Regions from separate parts of the Microbulbifer echini genome, predicted to be linked through region 2. Evidence: predicted binding sites of a transcription regulator. Region 2 holds the regulator's gene; the other holds the start of a gene.

Region 1 (7,332 bases), on a different contig from region 2:
AGGGAATGGTCTGCACCTCTGCGCCCTCGAGCTCCAGTGGGTCCATTTCCTCTTCGTCCGGGTGGCGGATATCGAGTACGACGGCGCCGCCGGCCTCCTCGCGAACCTCCACTTCCGGGGCCTCGCCATCCACCTCTTCGATCACCTGATCGATATTCTGGATCGAACGATTACTGATGGCGCGATCGAGGATGGTGAAGTCGAAGCGGTTTTCCTCAGACTCCACTTTTTCAATCTTCGCGCGGGTGGTGGGTTTCACCGAGATCACGCCGCAGTACTCGGGCATATTCGCGGCGAATTCCTCGGTGCCGATTTCCCGCGAGGTGCGGATAATGTCGGTTTTATCGGTGGTGATCAGCGGGCGCAGTACCAGGGTGTCGGTGACGCTATCAATGACCGCCAGATTTTTCAGGGTCTGGCTGGAAACCTGGGCGATCGCCTCACCGGTTACCACTGCGTCTACTTCTAGTTCCTTGGAAATCACATCGGCGGCACGCAGCATCATGCGTTTCAGAATCACGCCCATATGGGAGTCGTCGACGCGCTCTAGGATCTCTGCCACCACCTCATCAAAGGGCACCGTTACGAAGCGCACCCGGTGGGAGGCACCGTATTTATTCCACAGGTAATAGGCCACTTCCTTCACGCCCAGCTCGTGTTGGCGCCCACCCAGGTTGAAAAACAGGAAGTGAGTGCGCAGGCCGCGCTTCATCATCAGGTAGCTGGCCACGGTGGAGTCAAAGCCGCCGGATACCAGCGACAACACCGGGTCCTGTGTGCCCAGGGGAAAACCGCCGAGACCGGGGTGCTGTACCTCGATCACGTTGAGCTTGTCGTGGCGGACCTCCAGCTTCACGGTGATATCCGGGTTTTTCAGTTTGACCCCGGCCGCCTCGGTATTCTGATTGAGACCACCCCCCACGTACTGCTCGACATCCAGAGATTGGAAGTCGTGCTTGCCGGTGCGTTTTACCCGCACACAAAACGTTTTGTCCTTGAGGGCTGGGCCCCACACCGCCAGGGTTTTCTCATACATATCGTGCAGGTCGCCCAGGGGGAACTGTTGCACGCGGGAGAAGTTGGCGATACCGGGAGTATGGGAGAGCACCTCTTCGATACGGCTGCCCAGGTGCGCTACGGCATCCGGGGCGATCACATCGATCTTTTCCCAGTCTTTGCGCACTTGAATGCGGTCGTCCAGCTGGTGCAGCAGGCGCTGCAGGTTGTCCTTGAGCTGGCGAGACATCCGCTTGCGCACAGGGTTGCTCTTGATGGTGATCTCTGGAAAAAACTTGACGACAAAGTGCATGGGAATCCGTGTGGTACCGCATGTTGATAAGAAGGTGCGGCATTATAAACTAGCCGGAGGCAACTTGGTTGTGCACTGTTAATGAGCGCCCTCGAGAACGATCGCGCCAGAATGGTGCATTTACCTGTGGCTGCTCGGCCACAATACATCTATCCTGCCCCAGTCGGCCCAGTGCTGGGGCCCGCACCGGCGCTAGTCGCCGCTGCGGCGCGGCTGCCCTAATTTGGCACACTCCTTGCTTTATTTCACGCCAGGTAAAGAGTGAATGCCGGCAGCAAAGGCATAGCGACCAATTACTTTTCAAGACCTGGAGGACAGCAATGTCAGCGAAAACGCTCGATTTGATTAAAGAGAGTGAGGCTAAGTGGGTAGACCTGCGCTTCACCGACACCAAGGGTAAAGAACAGCACGTTTCCATCCCTGTGTCGGAGATTGACGGCGAGTTCTTCGAAGAGGGCAAGATGTTTGATGGCTCCTCTATCGCTGGCTGGAAGGGTATCAATGAGTCCGACATGATCCTGATGCCGGATGACGATACCGCGTTCCTCGACCCCTTCACCGATGAGAGCACCGTTATTATTCGCTGTAACATCGTGGACCCGGTCACCGGTCAGGGCTACGAGCGTGATCCCCGCTCCATTGCACTGCGCGCCGAGGAATATCTGAAGTCCACCGGTCTGGGCGACACCGCACTGTTCGGTCCAGAGCCCGAGTTCTTCGTATTCGACGATATTACTTGGGGTGCCGAAATGGGCGGCGCCTTCTACAAAATCAATTCCGAAGAGGCGGCCTGGTCCTCCGGTCACAGCTTTGCCGAGGGCAATATCGGCCACCGTCCGGGTGTTAAGGGCGGTTACTTCCCCGTACCCCCGGTCGACTCCCTGCACGATGTGCGTGCTGCCATGTGTTCCGCTATGGAGCAGATGGGGCTGCGTGTAGAAGTGCACCACCACGAAGTGGGCACCGCAGGACAGTGTGAGATCGGCGTTGCCGCTAACACTCTGACCAAGAAAGCGGATGAGGTACAGATCCTCAAGTACGCTGTGCACAATGTGGCGCACGCTTACGGTAAAACGGCAACCTTTATGCCCAAGCCCCTGGTTGGCGATAACGGTTCAGGCATGCACGTACACCAGTCCTTCACCAAGGATGGCGTAAACCAATTTGCCGGCGACGCCTACGCGGGTCTGTCCGAGACCGCTCTGTATTATATCGGCGGTATCGTGAAGCACGCACGCGCTCTGAATGCGATCTGTAACGCGTCTACCAACTCCTATAAGCGTCTGGTACCGGGCTTCGAAGCACCGGTTATCCTGGCTTACTCTGCGCGCAACCGCTCCGCTTCCATTCGCATTCCGTATGTGACCTCGCCGAAAGGTAAGCGCATCGAGACCCGTTTCCCGGATCCGACCGCCAACCCCTACCTGGCGTTCGCCGCACTGCTGATGGCGGGCCTCGACGGTGTTAAGAACAAGATCCACCCCGGCGATGCCGCCGACAAGGATCTGTACGACCTGCCGCCCGAAGAGTTGGCTGAGTACCCGACGGTAGCCGAGAGCCTGGAAGGTGCCCTGGACGCACTGAATAGCGATCGCGCCTTCCTGACCGAAGGCGGCGTATTCACTGACGACGCAATCGATGCCTACATCGATTTGAAGCGTGAAGAAGTAGAGCGCCTGAACATGACCACACACCCGGTTGAGTTCGATATGTACTACTCCGTGTAATAGCGAGCGGCATCACAGTGATGCCGTCGAGCTGTTCTCGAAAAGCCCGCACCGCCCTGGTGCGGGCTTTTTTATTGGAGGTACACTTTCACTGGGGTGGTTGTTTTTGCCGTCGATCATTGTCGCGGCGTTTACAGCGCTTATTGCTAACTGGCCCCGCCAAGTTGGAGCCCACAATCGAGCAGACACAAGGAGCGCCGCTGTGCGGCCGATGGAGCTATGGGATATACAAAATTGCTTAAGGTATTGTGCCTCGCCACACCGTTATTTGCCCTTGCCGGCACCGATGGTGGCAGCGCATCGGGCACTATTTACAAAGTTGTCGGCCCCGATGGCCAGGTGACATTTAGCGATACGCCACCGGCCAATGGGCAGGCGCAAAAGGTGGAGTTGGCCCCGATCAATGTACAGCCCATCGCCCTGCCGCGCCCGTTGCCAACCCGCAAGTTGTCGCCCAAAGATAGAGAGGATGAGGGCAAAGAAGGGCCCACGGGCCCCGTCACTATTCAGATTGTGAGTCCGCAGGACGGCGCTACGATCCCACCGGGGCAACGCTTTATTCCACTGCAGGTCAACGTACAACCGGTGTATCCGGAGGGGGCCAGCTTCTTTGCAGTAGTTGATGGCAAGCCCTGGAACGGCAGCTCCGAGGGAGCGGGTCTGGATATCTCCCTACTAGAGCGGGGCACCCATTCGGTGCAGGCGGTGCTTACCGATGCCAGAGGACAGGTCTTGGCCCAGTCTCAGGTGATCACCCTGTATGTGAAGCGTCCGGGGGGAAGGCTCCCGGACAACCCGGCACCGCGTGCTCCGCAGGCTCCCAAAGCCCCCGTGGGGCCGGGCATCCCCCAGGCCCAGCCCACCCCCTGAGTCTCTAGGCAATACCGGCGCCAACCGCCTCTTTTGGGAGGGCGCTACTCCTCTTTGAGACCCGCTGGTGAAACAATAGCTTGCGCACTAATATGGTGCGCAGGTCGTTCTCCTTGTACGTTTCTACCTTTTCCTGTGGTTGATTGGGCTGCTGCAGAGACCGGGCAGCGTAAAAATACTGCGGTGGTCGGACTGTGCCTCTCGGACAGCCATGTGCGCCATTTTGGTTTGCTTTTTGCACTGGCTAGGTACAAGGGTTTATCGCGCCGGGCGCAGGATCGTGCCCAGGCCCCTGTTGAGAAGCGGAAACTATTGAATGCTCAATGATCGCCAGTTGCGCCAGTTACTAGACAGCCTTACCTCTGCGGTATTGGTGTTGGATGACCAGTTAGCACTCTGCTATCTGAACAATGCCGCCGAGGATTTATTGGCCGCTTCCAGCGCGCGGATTGAGGGAATGCCCTTGGAGGAGGTGGTGCGGGAATCCGTTGAGGCGCAGAAGGCTCTGCGCAGTGCCCTTGCCAGTGGTGAGAAATTCACGGTGCGCCGGGCCCGCTGGCGCCTGCATAATCAGGAAACACGCACCGTTGATTACTCTGTGAGCCCCGTGCCGGAGCTGGGGGTGTTGCTGGTGGAAGTGCAGCCGATGGACCGTTTGCTGCGTATCGCCCGCGAGGACGCGCTACTCAGTACCCAGGAAACCGCGCGCAATCTGGTGCGCGGTATGGCTCATGAAGTAAAGAATCCCCTCGGCGGCATTCGCGGCGCCGCACAGCTACTGCAGCGGGAGCTGCCCGATGCCTCGCTCGAAGAGTACACCCAGATCATCATCGAAGAGGTGGATCGCCTGCGCAACCTGGTCGATCGCCTGCTGGGGCCGCGCCAGCCGGTACGGTTGGCGCCCAGTAATGTGCACGAGATTCTGGAGCGGGTGGCCCAGTTGGTGGAGGCCGAGTGCGGGGGTGAACTACGCATTCGCCGGGATTACGACCCCTCTATTCCCGATGTGCCGGCAGACCCCGAGCAATTAATCCAGGCCCTGTTGAATATCGCCCGCAATGCCATGCAGGCCATCGACGAGAGCATAGGCCTCGCCAGCGGAGAGATGGTGCTGCGCACTCGGGTACAGCGTCAATTCACCATCGGCCGGCGCCACTGCCCGCTGGTTTGCCGTATTGAAATAGAAGACAACGGGCCCGGTATTCCCGAGGAGATCCGTGAGCGCATATTTTTCCCGATGATTTCCGGACGTGCCGAGGGCTCGGGCCTGGGGCTGTCTATCTCCCAAAACATCATCAACCAGCATCGCGGCCTGATCAAATGCGATAGCCGACCGGGTCGCAGTGTGTTCCAGATTTACCTGCCACTTGTTACCGAATAAGCCAATACAGGAACCTAGAGAATGAGCAATCGCGTTTGGATTATTGACGACGACCGATCAATCCGCTGGGTACTGGAGCGGGCACTTTCGCGGGAGGGAATCGAAACCCAGTGTTACGAGAGTGGTGATCGCGCTCTAGATGATTTTTACAGCGATTCGCCGGATGTGGTGATTAGTGATATCCGCATGCCGGGTTCCGACGGGTTTAAACTGCTGGAGCGATTCCAGGCGGAGCGTCCGGGCCTGCCGATTATTATTATGACCGCGCACTCAGATCTTGACAGTGCGGTGGCCGCCTACCAGGGCGGGGCTTTTGAATATTTACCCAAGCCCTTCGATATCGATGAGGCCGTGGCGGTTACCCGCCGCGCCTTGGCGCACGCCAAAGAACAGGCCCAGGAAGAGCGCGCAGAGCCGGACAATGGTGCGGGTAATAAAGAGATTATCGGCGAAGCGCCGGCTATGCAGGAAGTGTTTCGCGCCATTGGTCGCCTGTCTCACTCGAATATCACGGTATTGATTAACGGTGAATCGGGCACCGGCAAGGAGCTGGTGGCGCAGGCCCTGCATAACCACAGCCCGCGCCGGGATAAGCCATTTATCGCCCTCAATATGGCCGCCATCCCCAAAGACTTGATGGAGTCCGAATTGTTTGGCCACGAGAAGGGCGCCTTTACCGGGGCCAGTGCCCAGCGCACCGGGCGTTTCGAACAGGCCAATAGCGGTACCCTTTTCCTGGATGAGATCGGTGATATGCCGGCGGAAACACAGACGCGGTTGTTGCGCGTGTTGGCAGATGGGGAGTTTTACCGGGTTGGAGGTCACACCCCGGTAAAAGTGGACGTGCGTATTATTGCCGCCACCCATCAGAACCTGGAGGAGTTGGTACGCGAGCATAAATTCCGCGAGGATTTATTTCACCGCTTGAATGTTATTCGTATCCATATTCCGCGGTTGGCGGACAGGCGTGAAGACATCCCACGATTGGTGCGTCATTTCTTTAATGCCGCCGCCGCAGATCTCGATGTTGAGCCCAAAATTCTGAGTAAAGAGGCCGAGGGATACCTTGCCGGGCTCGATTGGCCCGGGAATGTGCGTCAGCTGGAAAACACCTGTCGCTGGATTACCGTGATGGCCTCGGGCCGCGAAGTGCATATCGAGGATTTACCGCAGGAATTGCACCAACAGGGGAACGATGTCGAAGCCCCCCTGGACTGGCAAAAGGCCCTTCGACTCTGGGCCGATCAAGCCCTGAGCGCCGGGCGCAAGGAAATTCTCAGCGAAGCCGTGCCGGCTTTTGAGAAGGCGTTGATAGAAATCGCCCTCAAGCATACTGCCGGACGTAAACGGGATGCTGCAGATTTACTGGGTTGGGGGCGAAATACCCTGACCAGGAAGCTGAAAGAGCTGGGGATGAGTGGAGAGTGACTCTAACACTGGGATCTCAAGACTACTGAGATCCCAGGTGGGTGTACGCCTCTATGGTAGGCGTGGAGATAATCGCAATTGTATTCTGCATAAGACTCTGGATGGTAAAATCTTGCGGTAAATTCACCGCGGAGTTCATTCAACGGAAATGAGAGTTGGGTATTTAACATGTGGTAGAGTTTAATTTCGAGATTTCTTCCTTGGTATCTAAGTAATATTCTTTACTATATCTATTCCATATGGCTTCCTCGTAGAAGAACTAGGATAAATTTTTGTTACTGTCTATTTTGTACCGGAAATCGCCAACTCTAGTAAAGTTGGGAATACCGCTAATCTGTCTCTCTCTTTTCTAGTTCAATGATTCTTGTTAAAAGCCCTCTATTTCTGACATGTAGGCCGCTGAATAAAATACTGGTTTTATATGTGTTGATAGCAAATGAGTGGTCGCACAAGTATTAGTTTTCTAATATTTTTTATAAGGGTTTCAAAATTTTCTCTGGGTTCCTGAGGGAAATTCCTTCGTATTTATTTACAGTAAAAGCTAAGTCCTGGATAAAATCCTGGGCATTGGAATGGCTATTTCTCGGGTAATATAATTACCTTCGCCTGTGATGAAA
Region 2 (7,332 bases):
ACACTGCCGGCCAGGGCCGGGTCGATGCGCATGGCGCGTAATACAACTGGTAAAATTGCCCCTGCCATTGCCGCCACAATCAAATTGATAAGCATCGCCGCAACAATAATGACGGCAATAGTAATATCGTCAAACCAGAGTGCGGCTACTCCCCCCATGACTAGGGACCAGAGTAGGGCGTTCATCGCCGCTGCGCCGAGTTCCCGCGAGAGGAGCCAGCGCAGGTTGCTCCTGCCAATTTGCCCCAGCGCCATCCCCCTGATCACAACTGTGAGGGTCTGACTCCCTGCGACCCCGCCCATACTTGCGACAATTGGCATCAAAACGGCCAGGGCTACTACCTTATCCAGCGTATTCTGGAACAGGCTGATTACCCAGGAGGCGAGCAGGGCAGTAAGCAGGTTGATGCCGAGCCACAGAGCGCGCCTGCGGGCAGTGCGCCTTACCGGGGCAAAAGTGTCCTCCTCCTCATCGAGACCAGCCATGCTCATCAGAGAGTGGTCGGCCCCCTCGCGGATTACGTCGACGATGTCATCGATAGTGATTCGGCCCAGCAGGCGGTTATTCTCATCCACGACCGGAGCGGTAATCCAGTCGTATTTCTCAAAAAGCTGGGCCACTTCGGTATCGCGCATATCTGCGGGAATGGGCTCTACATCGGTGCTCACCACCTCGCGAACGGTAACGGAGGGGTCCGTTGTCAGTAGCTTAGAAAGAGGGAGCAGCCCAATATATTGCCCCTGGCGATTAATCACAAAGAGGCTGTCGGTGGATTCTGGCAACTGTTCGTGGCGGCGCAGGTAGCGCAGGACTACGTCCAGGCTTAGATTGGGGCGCACAGAGATGGTATCGGTGTCCATCAAACCGCCGGCGGTGTTCTCATCGTAAGCGAGAACGCTTTCTACCCGCAGACGGTCTGTTTCGCTCATTGCTGAGAGGACTTCCGAAACAACGCGCTCGGGGAGTTGCTGGAGGATATCGGCAATATCGTCCGCGTCCAGCCCCTCCATAATCTCGACCATCTCCTCGGTGTCCAAGGTATCGAGGATCTGGCTGCGCACCTCATCGGTCAGTTCCTGCAGAACCTCACCTTCGACATCCCGGTCGATCAGGTTCCACAGTACTTGGCGGATACGCGGGGGGGAGCTCTCCAGGAGTTGCGCAATACTCTGGGGGGTCAGAGTTTTAAGCATGCGCCGGACTTCCTGCCCGGTGCCACTATCCAGAGCGGCGAACAGCTCACTGAGCTGGTTTTGCGCGCGGAACTTGATTTCGGCTTGGGGTGGGCTGGACACGATAAATCCTTACTGCTCAGCGATAATTGGGAGGCGATGGCCACTGGAGAACGGTGGCGATTTTATGCTCATGGCGGGACTCTATCCAGAGCGGCTAACCATTGCAAATTACTCCGCTTCGCCAAAGCGCTCGGTGACCAGGGCGCAAATAGCGTCGAGCGCGGCGCTCTCATCCCGACCTTCAATCTCCAGCTCCAGCTCAGTACCTTGGCCGGCGGCGAGTAACATCAGCGCCATCACGCTCTTGCCATCCACTGAGCGCCCGTCACAGTGCACCTTGATGTTGGAGGAAAAGCGGGCGGAGGTCTGGGCGAATTTACTGGCTGCACGGGCGTGTAGGCCGAGCTTGTTGATGATGGTAAGGCGCTGTTTTTGCATAGGGGCCGGAGGGTGTGGGGTTATCTCTGTTGTTCGCGGTGGCGGACCTGGATATTGCCAAACTTGTGTAGAAAAGTACGGGCCAGTTGTTCAACCATGTATACAGAGCGGTGTCGCCCACCGGTACAACCGATGGAGATACAGGTGTAGCTTCGGTTACTCTCCTGGAAAGAGGGCAGCCAATTTTCCAAAAAGCCGGTGATGTCAGCTTCCATTTTACCGGTTGCGGGGTGCGAGCGTAGAAACTCAGCGACCTCTGGATCTAGCCCGGTTTTTTTTCTCAGGCTTGGCTCCCAGTAAGGGTTTGGCAAGCAGCGTAAGTCGAACATTAGGTCGGCGTCCACAGGGATCCCATACTTGAAGCCGAAGGACTGAAACAGTATTGCCATTCCCTCCGAGTGCCCGCCCACTACGCGGTTTTTAATCAGCTCCCTCAGCTCGTGCAGGCCGAGACTGCTGGTATCAATTACCATGTCGGCCATGGCAGAGATTGGCGTTAATAACTCCCTTTCCTGGTTGAGGGCTTCCAGTAAATGGGTGCAGTCATTACTGAGGGGATGTTTTCGGCGTGTCTCACTAAAGCGCTGTACCAGTACGGGTTCGCGTGCATCCAAATAGATGATGTCACACTGGACGCCGCTGGCGCGCAGGGACTCGATCACTCGCGGAGCCTGTTTGATATCCTGCCAGAGATTGCGTGCGTCTATTCCCAGGGCGAGGCGGGCATCCCCTTTCGGCGGTTGTTGTTCGACGCGCTTGATGAGTTCCGGCAGCAGGCTGGTCGGCAGATTGTCGATGCAGTTAAATCCGGCGTCTTCAAGTAGCTGTAGTGCGGAGCTTTTGCCGGAGCCGGAGCGGCCACTGATAATTACCAAGCGCATAAAGACCCTCTCTTTTTTGTTCTTTATACCACTAGTTCATTCAACAATAAGTGTTTTTATTCCTAACGGTAATTGAAACGTCGCAACGCAGTAAAATATTGCAGATGGCATTTGGGTGGACGTGCAGTGCAGAGATCAGGCCGCTGCGGCAGAGTCTATGGCCAGTGCGTAGAGAGCATCACTACTATCGGCTTGCCTTAATTTGTCCCGAACCTGGCTGCTGGAAAAGAGCGCGGCGATTTCTGCCAGGGTGTCCAGGTGTTGTTGCTCTGAGTCTTCTGGAACGAGGAGGACAAAGAGCAAGTCGACAGGTTGGCGATCAATTGCATCGAAATCTACGGCCGGCTCGATAGTGCAGAGCACGCCTATGGGCTCCTCACAGCCGGGGAGGCGGCAGTGGGGTATGGCCACGCCCTCGCCAATTCCAGTAGAACCCAAACGCTCGCGAGCAATCAATTGGTTGAATATTGTGTCGGAATCATGCTGTGGGTATTGTTCGGCGATAGCCTGGGCGATGTTGAGCAGCAATTTCTTTTTGCTGCTCCCCGCCAGGTGGCAAAGGCTGAGGCGGGGAGATAGTAGGGCTTCCAGTGTCATAATTCAGCGGTGGTTCTGCAACTTCTCTTTGTGTTTTTTCAGTTGGCGGTCCAACTTATCGGTGAGCGAGTCGATGGCCGCGTACATATCTTTATCTTCTGAACCGGCACAGAGGTCGTGACCATTGATATGTACTCGGGCCTCGGCTTTCTGGATCAGTTTTTCTACCGATAAAATGACCTGCGCGTTGGTTATGTTGTCGTAGTGACGTGTGAGCTTTTCCAGCTTGTTTTCACAATAGTTGCGCATTGGCGAGGTAACGTCGACGTGGTGACCACTAATGTTGATCTGCATGGATTTCTCCTTATTGGGTGCATCACATTTCGGCGAGCCTCCTTTCGGGTCGCAACCCTACTAGGAAGTGGCCCAGAATGGAAGGATACACTCAAAGTTCGGAGTTCGGTTGCGAAGGCGCAGCTACAGGCGCCAAATAGAGCGTGACCGTGGCAGTTAGCTTGGCTGGTCACAAACACCGTGACCGCTTAGACCAGGCGCTTTCTCTCGCTTGAGGAGGGGATGCCCATGGATTCCCGGTATTTGGCCACAGTTCGGCGGGCCACTTTAATCCCCTGCTTGTCCAGTTCCTGGGTAATCTTATTATCGGATAAGGGTTTACGCGGGGTTTCCGAGTCGATCAGTTTTCGAATCAATGCGCGTATGGCGGTAGAGGAGGCATCTTCGCCTGAGTCTGTGCTCACGTGGCTTGAAAAGAAATACTTCAGCTCGAAGACCCCGCGGGGCGTGAGCATATACTTCTGAGTAGTTACTCTGGAGATGGTCGATTCGTGCATACCGATTGATTCGGCGACATCTGCGAGCACCATGGGGCGCATAGCTTCAGGGCCTTCTTCAAAGAAACCCTGTTGTTTCTCGACAATACAGTTGGCCACCTTCAGCAGGGTCTCGTGGCGACTTTGCAGGCTTTTCATAAACCAGCGCGCCTCTTGTAAGTTGTCTCGCAGGAAGTTGTTATCCCTAGAGTTGTCGGCGCGCTTGACCAAAGAGGCATAGTGGTCATTGATTCGGATTTTTGGAGTGATTTCCGCATTCAGTTCCACCTGCCAGCGCAGAGCTTTGCGGGAAACAATGATATCCGGAATCACATAGTCCGGCTCCTGCCCGCCGAAGCTCTCCCCAGGGCTTGGGTTGAGCGTTTGTATAAGGCGAATTGCCTCTCCGAGCTGAGCCTCACTGAGGCGGGTGCGCCGCCCCAGCTGGCGAAAATCTCTTTTACCGAGCAGATCCAGATGTTTCTCAACAATATCGTGCGCCTGCTGGAGCCACGGGGTTTCTGGCGGTAACTGCTTTAACTGTAGTTGTAAACATTCCTTCAGGTCCCTGGCGCCGCACCCTGCGGGCTCGAACTGCTGGATGGTCTTTAATACCGCAAGCACCTCATCTTCCTCGACATTCACCGAGGAGGAGACTTCCTCCAGCGGGGTGCTCAGCAGACCGCTGGGGGTGATACCGTCTATGAGGTTCTCACCAATCCACTTATCCTGTTCGGATAAGGGGGTCAGGTTGAGCTGCCAGCGCAGGTGGTCCTGTAGGTCGATTGAGGTGGAGTTGCGTTCAAAGGCTGGCGAATCGGCATCGTGGCCACTGCTGTGGCTGGTGTAGATGTCATCCCAGCGGGAGTCGACGGGAAGTTCATCGGGGAGGTTTTGCTCCCAGTCCCTCTCAGTGAGGTCTCTTTCCTCTAAAGGTTGAGCGGCACTTTCGGGCGCTTGCTCTGCTTGGGGCTGCGGCTCTTCTGTTTTTGCTGGCAGTTCTTCACTATCCGCCTCCAGCATTGGATTGCTGTCAAGTGCTGCCTGGACCTCTTGCTGCAGATCGAGGGTGGATAGTTGCAGGAGGCGAATTGCCTGTTGCAACTGGGGAGTCATTGTCAGCTGAGTGCCGAGTTTGAGCTGGAGAGACTGCTTCATAATAGAGAGCCGCAGGCCATACGACAGAGTGATTATCAAATTGTCCTGAGATGGCGCAGACTACCTTTCTCTCCAAACCATTACAAGCAATAAGCGTGCCGACCCCGGAGCGAAAGCTGGGGGTCGTGATTCGGACTGATGACTCATTTAATGCAAATTGGCAGGAGAGAGGACAATGATCGGTGATTCACTTTAAATAGTGAATTCGTGTCCCAAATAGACTTCGCGAACCTGCTGGTTGGCAAGAACTTCATTCGGGGTGCCTTCAGCAATGATGTGGCCTTCGCTGACTATATAGGCCGTCTCGCAGATATCGAGAGTCTCGCGTACATTATGATCGGTGATGAGGACTCCGATATCGCGGTCCCGAAGGTGGCGGATGATCCCTTTGATATCATTGACTGATATGGGGTCTACCCCTGCGAAGGGCTCGTCCAGAAGGACGAAGCTGGGGTTGGTGGCCAAGGCACGAGCAATCTCTACCCTGCGGCGCTCTCCCCCAGAGAGGGCCATGCCCAGGCTCTGCTCTATGTGAGTAATGTGGAACTCCTCGAGTAGCTCTTGTGCCTGTTGTTGGCGCTCAGCTCTGGAGAGGTCTTTGCGGGTTTCAAGAATAGCCAGGATGTTGTCTTTAACGCTCAGGCGGCGAAAAACGGACGCCTCCTGGGGGAGGTAGCCTATTCCCTTGCGCGCCCGACCGTGCATGGACAGTCGGGTAATATCCTCGTCGTCAATCATCACCCGCCCAGCGTCGGCCTGTACCAGACCGGCAATCATATAGAAACAGGTGGTTTTCCCGGCGCCGTTGGGTCCGAGAAGGCCCACGACCTGCCCGCTGGAAACGCTGACACTGACATCCTGGACAACTTTTCTTTTTTTATACTGCTTGGCGAGGTGTAACGCTTTGAGCGTTGGCATAGTGTGTACCGAAATCTATCCATGCCGCGGACATAGTAATGTCCGCCGGTGCAATTATATCTAGAGCTTTGGTGCCCGAGTGGTGCCCAGGGACCCTACTGTCCCTTGTTATCACCGTTACTGGGTGTACTTTCTTTTTTCTCGGGCTTCCAGGTCATTTCCACGCGCCCCTTGCCTGTCTGGCCCTGGGCACTCATTTGCTCGGTGGTGAGGTCGTAGTCAATTTTCTCGGCGGCCAGCGTGTTACCTTCCCGGTCCACATGGGCCTTGCCTGTGAGCTGGAGTTCCTCAGAGCTTACCCGATAAACGATTTTCTGGGCTTTGGCCTTCACCGGGCGCTCAGTTTGTAGAATTTTTTGCTGGAAATGTGCGGGCTTACCGATGGCTACGACACGGCTGATCTCTTTCTCCGGGGTGAAGTAAACCTCGACGCGATCAGCCTGAATCTTTAAAGATCCCTGAGTTATAACAACATTCTTATTATATACCACCAAGTTATTATTGAGACCTGCGTTCATTGCATCAGAGCTGATATTGATCCGTTGTTGGCGATCTTCAGGGAGGGCTACAGCGCTAGAGGCTGTGAGTACCAGGGCTGCAATGGCGGAGGTTTTCAACAGATGGCGGTATTTAGTCAGTGTCATAGATGCTCTTTACGTCGGACAGTATTTCCACCCGATCTTCATTTAAGTAAGCGCGCATCCCCTTTCCTGTGGTGCGGTTGGGGCCGGAACTAATAGTAACAACTTTGTCTGTCTCGGCGAATTCCTTGCCGGGCAAAATCGTAAGACTTGGCGTTTCCAATTTGATACCACCAGGGGTCGGTAGTTCATCAATTTCTACCTTGCCGCGTAAAACAACCCGCTCGCCACGATTGTGGGCCACCCCCCGGCGGGATTCGGTGCGCCACTTTGGCTGGTCATCCTGATAAAAGAGCATGCGGGGCTCGGTAAGGTCTGCCCGGTCACGACGTTTAAACTGGTAGTAGGTTATTTGCTCCGCATCCACCCGGTAAGCCAGGTTTCCGGCTTCATTAAAATGGCGCGTTTTGGCATTTCGGATGATCAGTTCCGCGGCTTTATCATGCTGCTGTGGAGTGGGGCGCATCCCCAGAAGCTGTTCTGGGGGGCTTTCCGAGAGCCAGAGTCCGGCGCTGATTAGGGATACCACCAGCAACAGTGGTAGCCAGGTGCGCACTACTGCTCTCCTATGTAGGGCGCCAGTGCTGAATCAAATGTCCCCTGTACCTGCATAATGCGATCACAGGCTTCGCGCACGGCACCTTCGCCACCACGAGCGTGGGTGATCCATAGGGCGCGCTCGCGAACGGGCGGG

Evidence for each region. The regulator sigma-54, encoded in region 2, starts transcription at its own class of promoters, with help from an activator protein. The targets are predictions, from matches to a motif close to TGGCACANNNNTTGCNNT.
Region 1: a site for sigma-54 is predicted at 1,534-1,551, ahead of glnA (glutamate--ammonia ligase). Genes of this name have one in related genera too.

The regions. Positions count from the first base shown of each region.
Region 1 covers NZ_JBGMEL010000004.1:22,194-29,525, forward strand. The annotation lists gene thiI (tRNA uracil 4-sulfurtransferase ThiI) at 1-1,309, opposite strand, end outside; gene glnA (glutamate--ammonia ligase) at 1,630-3,036, shown strand; gene ACCI51_RS05195 (DUF4124 domain-containing protein) at 3,271-3,906, shown strand; gene glnL (nitrogen regulation protein NR(II)) at 4,223-5,287, shown strand; gene ntrC (nitrogen regulation protein NR(I)) at 5,309-6,715, shown strand.
Region 2 covers NZ_JBGMEL010000007.1:164,574-171,905, reverse strand. The annotation lists gene mgtE (magnesium transporter) at 1-1,295, opposite strand, end outside; gene ACCI51_RS09090 (HPr family phosphocarrier protein) at 1,404-1,673, opposite strand; gene rapZ (RNase adapter RapZ) at 1,694-2,554, opposite strand; gene ptsN (PTS IIA-like nitrogen regulatory protein PtsN) at 2,690-3,151, opposite strand; gene hpf (ribosome hibernation-promoting factor, HPF/YfiA family) at 3,155-3,445, opposite strand; gene ACCI51_RS09070 (RNA polymerase factor sigma-54) at 3,634-5,079, opposite strand; gene lptB (LPS export ABC transporter ATP-binding protein) at 5,272-5,997, opposite strand; gene lptA (lipopolysaccharide transport periplasmic protein LptA) at 6,093-6,641, opposite strand; gene lptC (LPS export ABC transporter periplasmic protein LptC) at 6,628-7,194, opposite strand; gene ACCI51_RS09050 (KdsC family phosphatase) at 7,194-7,332, opposite strand, start outside.